DNA from 2 places in the Flavobacterium sp. GW823-FHT04A11 genome. Region 2 is predicted to be linked to the other one. Evidence: riboswitches for the same ligand, from Rfam matches in the RefSeq annotation. Region 2 holds a riboswitch; the other holds the start of a gene.

Region 1 (7,510 bases), 2.4 Mb from region 2:
TGGTAAACGACTATAAAAAACACGATTTATACGGTAAAACATTAATTCAGAAAATAGAATTAACGCCGCCTTTTAAATTTGATTTTCCGGTTACAGAACAAGCCTGTTTTTTATATGTTCTAAAGGGAGAATTTCAATACGTAGTCGATGAGCAACAGGTAAATGTGCCCACAAACTATTCCTTATTTCTAAATTGTATTCATTCCGGAAAACAAGTTCAGAATTCAAATACGGAAAGCAATTGCGAGATCGTCATTGTAACTTTTTATCCGGAAATATTAAAAAAAATATACGACAGAGAATTGCCATTAGTGCTTCAGTCGCCCAAGAATATAGTCTCTAAAAAATCAAGTGAAAAGATTAACAACGACTTTCTGATTCAAAAATATATCGAGGGATTGTTGTTTTATTTTGAAAATCCATCGCTGATCAACGAAGATATTTTAATTCTTAAAGTAAAAGAAATTATACTGCTGTTGTCTCAGACACAAAATTCTGAAGCGGTACAACTCATCATTTCACAGCTTTTTTCTCCAACCACTTACACTTTCAAACAAATAATTGAAGCCCATTTATTTTCGCAGCTCACCATGGAAGAATTGGCCCAATTAAACAATTTGAGCATATCGTCATTTAAGCGCGAATTCACAAAAATTTACCACGATACACCTGCCAATTACATCAAAACAAAAAAGCTTGAAAAAGCGGCAGAATTGTTATTAATGTCAGATCAGCGAATTACAGAAATCGCATTTGATTGCGGGTTTAATGATCTGGCGAATTTCACCAAAAGTTTCACCGGAAAATATGCTGTTACACCCACAAATTATCGTTTAAAGTCAAATAATAAGCAATAGTTTTTTCAGATAGTTAAAGCCATTATAATTATAAAGCATCCCTTAGTTAAAACTGAGGGATTTTTTTTTGAACCAAATTGCCAAATAATTGAACCAATTAGCAAAACAGTTCTCTTTCTTCTATCGGAGATTTGCGGGGTTGCTTTCAGGATCAATTACCTTCAGATTTTAGTGTATTTGAAGAGAAGTAAACCTTTCATAACAAAAACAAACTTAAACTATTAAAAATGGGATTATCAAATTTAGGCATTTTTCACACAATTATTGGTGTTGCTGCAATTGTAGCGGCGTTGGCAGGATATATTAAGTATGGAAAAATTAATCTGGGCGTATTATCAGGTAAAATATATTTTTACACTACAATTATTACCTCACTTACTTCATTGGGAATATCAAAACACGGCGGTTTTAATCCGGGACATGCTTTTTCGATCTTTATTATATTCCTTGTAGTAGAAGCTTATTTTCTTTACTCAAAGAAAAAAGCCAGCGGCAGAGCGCGTTATTTTGAAAATTTCTTTCTGTCTTTTAGTTTTTTCCTGTCGCTTATCCCTACAGTAAATGAAACTTTTACAAGAGTTCCCGTAGGTCATCCGCTGGCAAAAGACATCAGCGATCCGGCAATTGGCAATACGCTTCTTGTTTTATTGTTATTTTTTATTGCAGGTTCTGTTTATCAGTTTATGAAACAGAAAAAAATCAACAGAACAGTCGTTTTGTAAAGTAAGACGTTAAAAAGAGAAGCAAACTTATTGATTACTTTCTGCGTAAAAGTTATAAACCCACTCAATAATGATGCGTATATTTGGAATAGTAATTAATAATAATGCTATCTATGAAGAAAATAGGATTTTTATCGTTTGGTCACTGGGCCAATCATCCTTCCTATCAAACTCGTACAGCAGGCGATACATTGCTTCAATCTATTGATTTGGCCGTTGCTGCAGAAGAAATCGGTTTGGACGGCGCTTATTTCCGAGTCCATCACTTTGCAACACAGCTGGCATCACCTTTTCCTTTACTCTCGGCCATTGGTGCTAAAACCAGTAAAATAGAAATTGGAACCGGTGTGATTGATATGCGATATGAGAACCCGCTGTATATGGTGGAAGATGCCGGTGCTGCTGACTTAATTTCAGGAGGACGTTTACAATTAGGAATCAGCAGGGGATCACCGGAACAAGTTATGGATGGCTGGCGTTCTTTTGGTTATGAACCTTTAGAAGGTGAAACAGATGCCGATATGGGACGCAGAAAAGCTCTGGAATTTTTAGACAAGTTAAACGGTGAGGGATTTGCAGAGCCAAACCCATTTCCTATGTTTCCAAATCCACCGGGTTTATTGCGCATAGAACCGCATTCTGAAGGATTGCGAAACCGAATCTGGTGGGGAGCTGCCTCGAATGCAACTGCTATCTGGGCTGCCGAAAACGGAATGCACCTGCAAAGTTCAACCCTGAAGTATGACGAAAACGGGAAACCTTTCCATATACAACAGGCAGAACAAATCAGGTTGTATAAAGATGCCTGGAAAAAGGCCGGACATCAGCATGAACCACGCGTTTCGGTAAGCCGTTCTATTTTTGCACTGATTACCGATCAGGACAAATATTACTTTGGAGATCAGGGCAGAGGTTCTGATAGTTTTGGAAATATCGAAAGAGATAAAAGAGCAATCTTCGGAAAAAGTTATGCAGCTGAACCTGAAAAACTCATCGCAGAACTGGCTCAGGACGAAGCTATTCAGGAAGCCGATACCATATTGCTAACAATTCCCAACACTTTGGGCGTTGACTACAATATACATGTACTGTCATCCATATTAGAACATATTGCTCCAGCGCTTGGGTGGAGATAAAATTTTCAAATCAAAATCAACAAAGCCTTCTAATTATATTGGGAGGCTTTTTTTGTTTTACGAAAGCAATATTAATCTTAAAACAGAAACTTTTTAAAATAAAATTCAAAAAATATTTTAAACTATACTAATTTGATAGAATTAATATATTATATTTGCATCACAGAAAATTTCTGTATGATACTTATCCAGAAAGACTGAGGGAATAGGCCCTGTGACGTCTTAGCAACCTGTTGCCAAATAAGGTGCTAAATCCTTCCGCTGTTGCGGACAGATAAGAAAGATTTCCTCAAAATCTGAATAAGGTCATCATTATTAAAATTATTTATTTTTTAAATGAAAACCGAAATACATCTTTTACAAGCCAAACCTAAGCCTTTCAATTTAATTTCTGAAGAAAATAATCTTGCAGTTTTCCGAATGCAAAAAACCTTCACGGAGAAGAATTACAGTCTACGCTTAAATTGCTTTTAGAAAAATAAGATTAATTACAAAAAGGATAAGGAAATGAATGCTACTGAAACAACGATAGAACCAATTGAATTAGAGTGTTACTTCTCTAAATTTAGAGAAAACACAATAGGCACGGATCATACTTTTAAATCCGTTTACGGAAAACAAAATCTGCTTTATGCAGATTGGGTTGCCAGCGGAAGATTATACGGCCCGATCGAAGAAATTATGCTCCATAAAGTAGGTCCGATGATTGCCAATACACATTCATTTTCAAGCCAAACCGGCAAGGCTTCTACGTATGCTTATCAATATGCGAGGGAAATAATCAAAAAAGCGGTCAATGCCAATGAATCGGATGTTTTGGTTACAACCGGAACGGGAATGACGGCGGCTTTATCAAAATTGCAAAGAATAATGGGTTTGCGAACGAATTATGAAGAGGATAAACCGGTTATTTTTATCACGCACATGGAACATCATTCAAATCAGGTTCCGTGGTACGAAACAAATGCTGAAGTTGTGATTTTGCCAGCCGACGAAAATAATTTGGTGGATCCCGGTATACTTTCCCAGGAAATAAAAAAATATGCTGACAGAAGTTTGAAAATTGGTTCATTTACAGCTTGCTCAAACGTTACGGGAATCATTACGCCTTATCATGAATTAGCCAAAATCATGCATCAAAACGGCGGACTTTGTTTTGTTGATTTTGCAGCTTCGGCACCGTATGTCAAAATCGACATGCATCCAAAAGATCCGGAACAGCAGTTGGATGCCATTTTCTTTTCTCCTCATAAATTCCTGGGCGGACCCGGAACCTGCGGTGTTTTGGTTTTCAACGAAAAATTATATAAATCTGATTTTCCGGATAATCCCGGCGGAGGAAATGTAAAATGGACCAATCCGCTAGGGAAATATTGTTACAGCGATGTGATAGAAGTGAGGGAAGATGGTGGTACTCCGGGTTTCCTGCAGGTAATTCGAACAGCGTTGGCATTAGAATTAAAAGAAAAAATGGGAGTCGAAAATATAAAAAACAGAGAAAAAGAACTGCTTGATCTTTGTTTTTCGAGGCTTCAAAAAATAAAAGGTTTGTCTCTTTTAGGAGATTTACAAACAGAGCGAATTGGCTGTGTTTCTTTTGTAATCGAAGACATTCATTATAATTTGATCGTGAGACTTTTAAATGACCGTTTCGGAATTCAGGTTCGCGGCGGCTGGTCTTGCGCCAGTACGTATGCGCATTATCTTTTTAATATTAATGAAAAAAAATCAGAAGCGATTACAAACGAATTGCTTCAGAAAGACCAAACCAATAAACCGGGCTGGGTACGTCTGTCACTGCACCCGATTATGACAAATGACGAACTTTTATTTATCTGCGATGCTATTGAGCAAGTTGCTTTGCATTATAAAAAATGGCAGAAAGAGTATCAATATAACCCAGCGACAAATGAATTTGAAAATATTGACTTAAAAGAAAACATAAGCGAAGAAGTGCAGGAATGGTTTAAGTTAGATTGAAATGCAAATCTAACGTCAAATTTTAAACACATAGAAACATAGATTTTTCTGTTTGTGTAAAAGCTAATCAAAAGAAACTAGTTTCTCACACATAGTTCAGCAACATAGCCCGAAGTTTCAACTTTGGGAACACAAAGCAAAGCTATGTTCGTTTAAACGGTTGAGACGCCTTTAACAACAAAGCTAAGCTATGTTTCTATGTGTTTAAAAAAACAGCATTTAAGTTTTTCAGAAAATAAACACCTTAAAAAACTGCAATTTTCCCTGTTTGCATTTCTCCTGAGTTTGTAATTATTTTATAGATATAAATTCCTGAGGCAGTATTTTTTAGATTGATATTATTGGTTTTAGAAACTAACGGAGAAGTCATAGTATTTTGCCCTGCAATATTGTACAAATAGAAAACAGCGCTTTCCTCTTTTTTGGCTTCAATATTTAATTCCTCGTTTTTGCTTAATAGCGTTGGGTAGACAAAAAACAAATCATCGCCTAAATAATGAGTGTCCAGAATTAGGGAACTTATAACCTTATTGTTTTCTAAAATTATATTGATTTTATATTTATTACTGCCCTTGGTTGGCGCATCATCCAAAAAAGAAAATGTCTTTGAATTGATATCATTTATGGAGCTCAGAACATTTTCTGTATCATTCGTTATTTTTACCAGATCAATCCTTTTAATATTATACAAACTAAACAGACTGGCACTAATTTTCACATTGTCTTCCTCATAAATTTCCGCAAAAGCTAATTCGAAATAACAATTTGAGTTTTGAACATATTGTAAAGTTGACTCACTTTTGATTCCTTCGCTATTGTCAAAAACAGGAACAACAGTACAAATTTTTCCATCAGTATAAATATAATTTGTGTTTGTGGTTTGTTCCTTAAATTCTAAATTATCTCCGGTCAATTGGTAAATATTAAATAAAGTAACATCAGTAGGTTTATCCCAATTAATTTCTGTAGTGCCGTCGCAAACTAAGCTTGTACTGATATTTAAATCATAAGAAATTGTAAAACTATCAGAAATATAATCAGCATTATTAAAGGTCATTTTTAATTTTGCTTTCGAAAATTTTTGTTCCGTCGGCGTATACATAAATTGTTCATTATCAAGATTTATACTAGTTGCGATAATTTCCCAAGTTTGCCCATTATCATAACTTATAGACAATTGTCCGGAAATACCGGAAAACGAAGAATTCCATTTAAAGGGAGAAATCGTCTTGCCATCATAAGGGAAATTATCATTAGAGGCAGGGTAATTCCATTCAAATTGATTTTCTAATTCATATTCATAAGCGATGCTGTATTCCTGAGGCAAATCAGAAATATACGAACCCGTAACATTGATTGTATAAGTTCCTGATGCAGGGTTTTCAATAGTTACTTGTTCGACATTATTAATTTTATCTTTCCCTCTTACGGCGGGTTGTTCAGGCGTACCAGGATTAAGAATCCAAGGCAAAAAAGTAGTGTTGTCAGCCGAAACAACTTCCAGATCCAAATCGTTTATCAAACTTATATTACTGTTAATCGGAGTCGGCAAATCATTCCATACCAAGGTAATTTTTAAGTTTTTTGCCTTTAGCGGAAGCGTAATATTGTGTGAATTGGTCTGAGCAGATTTCAAATTACCAGAAATAATTCTATTCTCACTGATAGCTTTTAAGCATTTATCAGCATTGATATTGCCATAACCATAAGTAAAATCCGGACCAGCGTTTCCTAAATCTTTGGCACTATTTATTAAAATTGCTTTGGTTTGAGCATTCGTCAAATCCGTATTATTGATCGTTTTATAATGCTGTTTCATAAGCGTAATAATTCCTGTCGCAACTGCTGTAGAATTTGAAGTTCCCTTCGTGCTAAAAGCCACTAATTCTGGTTTTATCCGGCCATCATAAGCGGGACCTTTTGACGAAAACGGCATAATTACTTCGTTTTGGTCAATACAGCCAAATGCAATACTATTTTTGGATTGTTTGAAATTACCGGTAATCGATTTAAAACCCTGAAGTCCGTTATTGCCGGAAGAAAAACAATGCGTTAAATTAGTATTTGAGAATAATTGCGCGTCATAAGCGTTAGCCAGCGAGCCGTAAAAATTCTCGATCTCTGTTCCGTAGGAATGATTTTGGGTTGAAGCGCCTTGCAAAGTTGTGACTTCATCAGGATAAATATTCAAAAAGTCAGATGATTGTATTTTAGCTTCATAAGCAACACCTTTTCCTAATGCAGAACTATTTCCTAATCCGGAAACTATAGTCGCCATATCCGTTGCATGGCTTGATACAACAGATGACTCTATTTGAGAAAGAATGTGTTTGTTTAAAAGATCAACATCATTTACATCAAAAAAATCATCTTTGATCGATATAACCTGACTTTCGCCTGTTAAAAGAGGAAAATTAATATAGGCTTTATTGATATAATTGATGGTAAAATTTTGATCTGTAATTTTAGATTCGACCTTTGGCTTTAATGATTCCTGCGAAACAGAAGTCACACTTTCTAAAATTATAATCTCATCAATAATTTTTTCGGAATCACTTTTTATTACTACAAGATGATTGTCAATTATTTTAACATCAGTAATGTTTCTTGATTTCAGACCGGCAAGTAACGCTGTAATTGTATCTGTTGCCAGTATGTACTGTTTATCTTCGCTATGATTTGAAAAATTGGAGGGTAATTTCCATAAACTATTAACCGGAAAGATTTTTTTTAAAGACTTATTAGTTTTTGAACTTACGTTTTCAACGATGCAAAAAGTACTGTCCAGTTTTTTTACAATCTTATATTTGTTTTG
Region 2 (7,510 bases):
GTTGAACATTTTTTATTTTTCTAAGCAGAAATTTAACATAATATACTAATTTGATAGGGTAATGGAAAATAAATCAATTTTTGTTTGGTGGTTTGAAAAAAAGTTCCCACATTTGCCAAACAAAACAAATAGGAAAAATGAATTTAGTAATTAAAAATATGTGTTGCATGATGCCGGAAACTTCCGCAGAGTGCACTATTGTTTAGTATCTAAATCTAAAAATAACAATAAGACCTCTGCAATCGCGGAGGTTTTTTTTTGATCTAAATTGAAAGTATAAAAAAAATTAAACATATAAGTGATATAAGAAAATATAAGTTTTGCTTAAGAATACTAAAAACTAAAATGAACTTATATCACTTATATGGTGAAACAAAAAATAAAATGAATTCAATAGTAAATAAAATGATGATGTGTTGTAAGATGTGTATGTGCATCCAGACTTGCTATTGCCGAAAGTGAAAGATAAAATCTTTGTTATAGTTAAAACTATAAGCCCTTTTGGTAAGCCATCCGAAAGGGCTTTTTTATTTCCAACAATTAAAATTAAAAATCATGAACACACTAGATATAAATACAATCGCATTTCAATATTTATTAAGAACAGATTCTCAAAAAAGTAATAATGCTGAAGAATCAACCAACGGAGCTTCACATTATAATCCGGAACACTATATGACAAGTCAAAAATCATTACTGTTTCAAATGTATGAGCTTGAAGAAGAAGAATTTTTTGTTTAACCAATTCAATATTAAGAATCAATATCAACCACAATATATACTATTAACAATATTTAAAAAACTAAGAAATCATGAGCACACAAAAATTCGCAACAAACGCATTACACGCAGGACACGACGTAACTAAAAACGGAAGCACAAGAGCAGTGCCAATTTATCAGACATCATCGTATGTTTTTAATAATGCTGATCATGCCGCTAATTTATTTGGTTTGGCCGAAGCAGGATTTATTTACACGAGATTAAATAACCCAACAAATGATGTTTTGGAGCAACGGCTTGCAGCGCTTGAAGGCGGAATCGCAGCGGTTGTTACAGCTTCCGGAGCATCGGCAATTGCAACAACTTTCCTGACTTTGCTAAAAGCGGGAGATCACATTGTGGCATCAAATAGTTTATACGGCGGAACTTATAACTTATTAAAAGTGACTTTACCTCGTTTAGGAATTACGACAACATTTGTTGATCCGGCAAGAGCAGAAAATTTCACCAAAGCAGCCAAAGAAAACACAAGAGCTTTCTTTGTAGAATCTTTGGGGAATCCAAAATTAGATGTTTTGGATTTGAAAGCAATTTCGGCGGAAGCCAAAAACTTCAAAGTGCCTTTTATTGTAGATAATACAGTGGCGACTTCGTATTTATTAAAACCAATTGAACACGGAGCGAATATTGTTATTCATTCCTTAACTAAATATATCGCCGGAAACGGAACTTCATTAGGAGGCGCCATTATCGATGCCGGAACTTTTGACTGGTCTAACGGAAAATTCCCTGAATTTACAGAACCTTCTGCAGGATATCACGGATTAGTATATCACGAAGCTTTAGGAAATGCTGCTTTTATTGCAAAAGCAAGAATTGAAGGATTGCGTGATTTTGGTTCAGCTTTGAGTCCGTTTAATGCTTTTCAAATTATTCAGGGATTGGAAACATTGCCAATCCGAATTAAAAAACACAGCGAAAATGCTTTGGCTTTAGCCGAATGGTTGGAGAAACAAGATGAGGTGGTTTGGGTAAATTATCCGGGTTTAAAAACCAATAAATATTATGATTTAGCCAAACAATATCTTCCGGAAGGACAAAGCGGCATTATCACTTTTGGATTAAAAGGCGGTTTTGATGCAGCTAAAAAAGTAGTAGACCAGACCAAACTATTCTCCTTATTGGCAAATATTGGCGACACAAAATCATTAATTATTCACCCGGCAAGTACGACGCATCAGCAATTGACAGATTCGGAACAATTGGAAACCGGAGTTTCAAAAGATTTAATCCGACTTTCTGTTGGAATTGAAGATATCGAAGATTTAATCGCCGATTTAAAAACAGTTTTTGCAAATGTGACACAATCACAATATAGCATTAATAAGAATTAGGTTTTTTTGTTTTTTGTTTGAAAAATTGCCTTTAGCAAGTGAGTTTTGCTAGAGGTGATTTTTTATGAAAAAACGCAACATATATTTTTTTACCATATAAGTAGAGACGCACAGCATTGCGTCTAAATTATGAATATTTGATACTATTTAAAGGAACTTATATCACTTATATGGTTTAATCAACCCCCAATAAATTAAAAATTATGTCAAAGCTTAAAATAAATATTATCCTTTTTGGAATTGGAAATATCGGAAGCACTTTGATTAATCAGATTATTGAAAGTCAGGATTTTTTTCTGCAAAGTAAAAACATCGATTTTCATTTTCCGATTATCACCAATTCTACCGTTGCTTTTTTCGAGAAAGAAGGCGTTGGGTATGCCTGGGAAACCAATTTTGTGCAATTGGCTGTTCCTTTTAAAGTAGAAGATATTATAGAATTTGCGAAAGAAAATGAATTCGAAAATCTAATCGCAGTTGATGCTACAGCGAGCGACGAATTAATAAGTCATTATAATACGTTGATTCAAAACGGATTCAATATTGTGGCTGTCAATAAAAAAGCGAATACGCTTCCGCTTGACCTTTATAAAGAAATAAGAGAAAATCTTAAAAAGTATGACAAAGAGTTTCTTTATGAAACTTCAGTCGATACCGGATTTCCTGTTTTGCAAACATTGAGAGATTTATATTATTCCGGAGAAAAGATAACCAAGATACGAGGTGTTTTCTCTGATAATCTGAGTTATGTTTTTAATCGGTTTTCGAATGAAGAGGCTACTTTTTCATCTGTTTTAAAAGATGCCAGTTTATTAGGATTGATGCGTTCTACCTTTAAAGAAGATTTATCCGGAAATGATACAGCCAAAAAACTACTGATTCTTACCAGAGAAATTGGGAAAGATTTTGAACTTTCGGATATTAAAATCAATCCTCTTATTACACAAGAACATTTAGAGAAAAACGGAATCCTTAATAAAGATGCCATTGATAAATCGTTTAAAATTGCAAAAATCACCCAGGCCGATAATCACGTTTTGAGGTATGTAGGTGAATTTGATGTTGTAAAAAACACCTTAGAGGTAAAATTAATTTCAGAACCGGCAACAACTGCCATCGGACAATTAAAAGGTTCGGATACGATTTTCGAAATTTATACACAATCTTATGCAGATGTTCCTATCGTAATTCAAAGTGCTTCGGCTTGTAAACAGGCAATTTCAAGGGGAATTATAACTGACATTTTGAAAGTGGCTGAAAAAATTAAAAATAAAGAAGCAGTCTGGCTTTAATGCCGAATTGAAAAAAAACTTTAAAATGTTCTTTGATAAACTGATTTGTGGAAATAATAAGATGTATAGCAACTATTTGTAAGTTTTTACCTTGTTTTTGTGTAACAAAAAATTTGTAAGATGTTTTATATCGCGAAAAAGTAATTTTTTGTCGGATTTTCGTATTAATTTATTGTTTTTTATTTGCGTAATTAAAATAATATTCCCATATTTGTTAAACCCAAAAGCTACTGAATCAATGCACTTAAATATCTATAAAATGTTTTGCGCCGTTTCGGATAAAACCGTTGGGAAGACTTTTGCTTAAATTGTAAGAATACAATAAAAATATATGCAAAAGCCTCTCAATAATTTTTGGAGGCTTTTTAATTTTATAAGAAAATGCAAGAATTTAAAATAATAAATAAATCACAGATGAATAAATCCCTACAGATGAACAAGATGTTCTCTGTCGCATCTATTTGCGTGCGCGTCTGTTGATACTAAAAGTATATGAGTTTGAAAAACTTAAACCCTTTTGGTATTCCGTTCCAGAAGGGTTTTTTTATTTCATTCTGTAGGCTTAACAAAAGAATAAACGAATAATAAAGATAAATACACAACACAAACTAAAACTTAATATCATGAGCACATTAAACTACATCAGCAAAACAATTTCAACATTGAAAAACAGAACTAAAAGAAACAATCCGCCGCCGCCGAAAAACGAATTGATTCATCCAAGATTTGGAATAAATGAAACGGATATAAAAGAAGAGAAAAAAGAACCAAATTCTTTATTGTTTTTGATGTACTCAAAAGAAAATGAAACGCTTTTTATTTAAATCGAAAAGCATCATAAAATAGGGGATAACCTGCTTAATTTTACTGGGCAAATCGTTCGGTAATTTTTTGCGTACAACAGTTTTAGTTTGAATTATCTTTAAGAAATTGAGCAATCAGTTTCGATAAAATTTGTTTGTTTAAGAAATTAGTAGTTAATTTGCACCTTTAAGTTCAAAAACGTATTGAAATGTTATAAAGAAAGGACGAGGGATTAGACCCGATGAATCCTTAGCAACCCTTCGGTAAAGCGAAGAAGGTGCTGCATTCTACCACGCCCAAACGTGGAAAGATAACAACAAGAATTTTTCTAGTTTCATACTAGTTTTTTCTTTCTAATATTTCCAGATACAAATCAATAATACAACAGATTTGAAATTGGAAAATATACCAAACCCTTTTACCATACAAAATTTCACCACCGAAAATGGTGCACTTTACCGTTCGTTACCTTTAAGCTTTACCGTTTCTGGTTTGCCATTGCATAGCGCTCCTATTGTTTTGGTAAATCACGCCTTGACAGGAAATGCTCAGGTTACCGGCGAAAACGGCTGGTGGAGCGATTTAATTGGCGAAGGAAAAACAATTGATACCGATAAATATACCGTTCTTGCATTCAATGTTCCGGGCAACGGGACAGATTCTTTTATTATAGAAAACTACCAGGATTTTACAACCAGAGATATTGCCAGAATTTTTATCGAAGGACTTGATGCTTTAAATATAGAGCAGGTTCATAGTATTATTGGCGGTTCTGTTGGTGGTGGAATTGCCTGGGAAATGCTGGCTCTAAAACCAGACATCACTCAAAACTTAATACCAATTGCAGCCGACTGGAAATCGACAGACTGGATGATTGCCAATTGTTTTTTACAAGAACAAATTCTGAACAATTCATCAAGACCAATCGAAGACGCCAGAATTCACGCCATGTTGTGTTACAGATCTCCGGAATCATTCAAAGAAAAATTTCAACGTACTGTCAATGAAAATCTTTCTGTTTTTAACATAGAAAGCTGGTTGGCACATCACGGAGATAAATTGCAGAAAAGATATCAGTTGGCTTCATATAAATTAATGAACCAATTGCTTAAAACCATAGATATTACCAGAAACAGTGAGAGTTTCGAAGCTTTAATATCAAAAACAAACGCCACAATTCATATTATCGGAATCAATTCTGATTTATTTTTTACGGCAAAAGAAAATAGAGAAACTTATCAGGATTTAAAAAAGTTCAAAGACAATGTTTTTTATAACGAAATAGATTCAGTTCACGGACATGACGCTTTTTTAATCGAGTACAAACAATTAGATCATTTACTTGCCGATATTTTTAAGGCAGAAACAATAGCAAAATAAAATGAAAGTATTAAAATTTGGAGGTAAATCATTATCAAACGGGGAAGGACTTAACAAAGTTGTCTCAATTATTTCAGATAAAGTAAATCAGGGTGAGCAAATTGCCGTTGTAGTTTCTGCCCGTGGAGACGCTACAGATGAATTGGATTATATTTTAAAAATTGCCGCCAAAAACGGAAATTATAAACCCTTATTCGAAAATTTTAAAATCTATCAGATTTCAGATTATCCACAAGTTGATTTATCTGAAGAATTTACAATTTTAGAAAAACTTTTTGAAGGTGTAAGCTTAATTGGCGATTACAGTAATAAAATCAAAGATCAGATTTTGTCTAAAGGCGAATTGCTTTCGGCTAAATTACTGACTTCTATTTTGAAAGAAAAAGGAATTCCGGCCAACTTTGTTGATGCAAGAGAATTGCTAAAAACGGATTCTAAATTTGGTGATGCACAGCCATTGGAACAGCTTTCGAAGAAAAATGTAGTTAATTATTTTAAAGAACATAACGGTTCTACAGTAAATATTGTAACGGGTTTTATTGGTTCAAACAACAATAACGACACCACAACTTTAGGAAGAAATGGAAGTAATTACACCGCTTCGTTAATTGCTAATTATTTGAATGCCGAAGAATTACAAAACTTCACCCACGTTGACGGAATTTACACTGCAAATCCTGATTTGGTTGCCGATGCTAAAAAAATCGAATTTCTTTCGTTTAATGAAGCCAACGAATTAGCAAATTTCGGTGCGACAATTCTGCATGCAAAAACGATTATTCCTTTGTTGGAAAAAAATATTCCGCTTCGTATTTTAAATACATTCAATCATGAAAATCGCGGAACTTTAATTACTTCAGATTCTACAAAAGAAGGAATCAAAACACTTTCTGTTTTAGAAAATGTTTCTCTTGTAAATCTTGAAGGTCGTGGATTACTTGGAAAAGCCGGTGTTGATGCCCGTATTTTTAAAGTAATGGGCGATCATAATATCAGCGTAAGCATTATTTCGCAAGGTTCTTCAGAAAGAGGAATTGGACTTGTTGTAGCGACTGATAAAGCGACATTGGCAATGGTTGAATTAGAAAAAGAGTTCGAAAACGACTTTTATTCTAAAGATGTAAACCAGATTACAGTAACAGATAATGTGTCGGTAATTTCAATTATTGGTCAGGATTTGAGCACTTTCCATAAACCTTATACAGCATTAATTAAAAATAAAATTGTTCCGATACTGTTTAACAACACCGTTACGGGTAAAAACGTGAGTTTGGTTGTTAAGAAATCAGAACTGAATAAAGCCTTAAACGTAATTCACGGAGAGATTTTCGGAGTTTCTAAAAAAATCAACATTGCTATTATTGGTCACGGTTTAGTGGGTGGAACGTTAATCAACCAGATTTTAGAATCGGCTGCAGCCATCGAAAAAAGAAAAGACGTTAAGCTGAATGTTTTTGCTATCGCCAATTCTAAAAAATTACTTTTAAATAAAAATGGCGTAACTTCAAACTGGAAAACAGATATTGAAAAAGAAGGTCTTGCGTATACAATTCAGGACATTATCCTTTATGCAAACCAACATCATTTAGAAAACTTAATTGCGATCGATAATACGGCAAGTGCTTCATTCGTAGAAAATTATATTCCGTTTGTAGAAAGCAGTTTCGATTTGATTTCTTCTAACAAAGTAGCCAATACATTAAGTTATGGTTTCTATAAAGAACTAAGAAAAGCTTTAGCAGAAAATCAAAAGAATTATTTATACGAAACCAATGTTGGCGCAGGTTTGCCATTAATTGATACCATAAAATTATTACACCTTTCTGGTGAAAATATCACGAAAATAAAAGGCGTTTTCTCCGGAACATTGAGTTATTTATTCAATAATTTTTCAGCAAAAGATGTTCCGTTTAGCGA

The links. Region 2 has a riboswitch for S-adenosylmethionine ahead of AC3QL1_RS07505 (alpha/beta fold hydrolase). Riboswitches for the same ligand answer to the same signal wherever they lie in the genome.
Region 1: it holds a riboswitch for S-adenosylmethionine, as region 2 does, so the genes downstream of both, AC3QL1_RS18920 (aminotransferase class V-fold PLP-dependent enzyme) here and AC3QL1_RS07505 (alpha/beta fold hydrolase) in region 2, are expected to answer to the same signal.

The regions. Positions count from the first base shown of each region.
Region 1 is NZ_CM179503.1:4,425,318-4,432,827, reverse strand. Features, by position in the region: gene AC3QL1_RS18935 (helix-turn-helix domain-containing protein) at 1-857, shown strand, start outside; gene AC3QL1_RS18930 (hypothetical protein) at 1,085-1,579, shown strand; gene AC3QL1_RS18925 (LLM class flavin-dependent oxidoreductase) at 1,693-2,715, shown strand; SAM riboswitch class I at 2,897-2,996, shown strand; gene AC3QL1_RS18920 (aminotransferase class V-fold PLP-dependent enzyme) at 3,223-4,695, shown strand; gene AC3QL1_RS18915 (S8 family peptidase) at 4,940-7,510, opposite strand, start outside.
Region 2 is NZ_CM179503.1:1,706,785-1,714,294, forward strand. Features, by position in the region: gene AC3QL1_RS07485 (hypothetical protein) at 556-741, shown strand; gene AC3QL1_RS07490 (O-acetylhomoserine aminocarboxypropyltransferase/cysteine synthase family protein) at 813-2,117, shown strand; gene AC3QL1_RS07495 (homoserine dehydrogenase family protein) at 2,321-3,409, shown strand; gene AC3QL1_RS07500 (hypothetical protein) at 4,033-4,233, shown strand; SAM riboswitch class I at 4,422-4,530, shown strand; gene AC3QL1_RS07505 (alpha/beta fold hydrolase) at 4,610-5,593, shown strand; gene thrA (bifunctional aspartate kinase/homoserine dehydrogenase I) at 5,595-7,510, shown strand, end outside.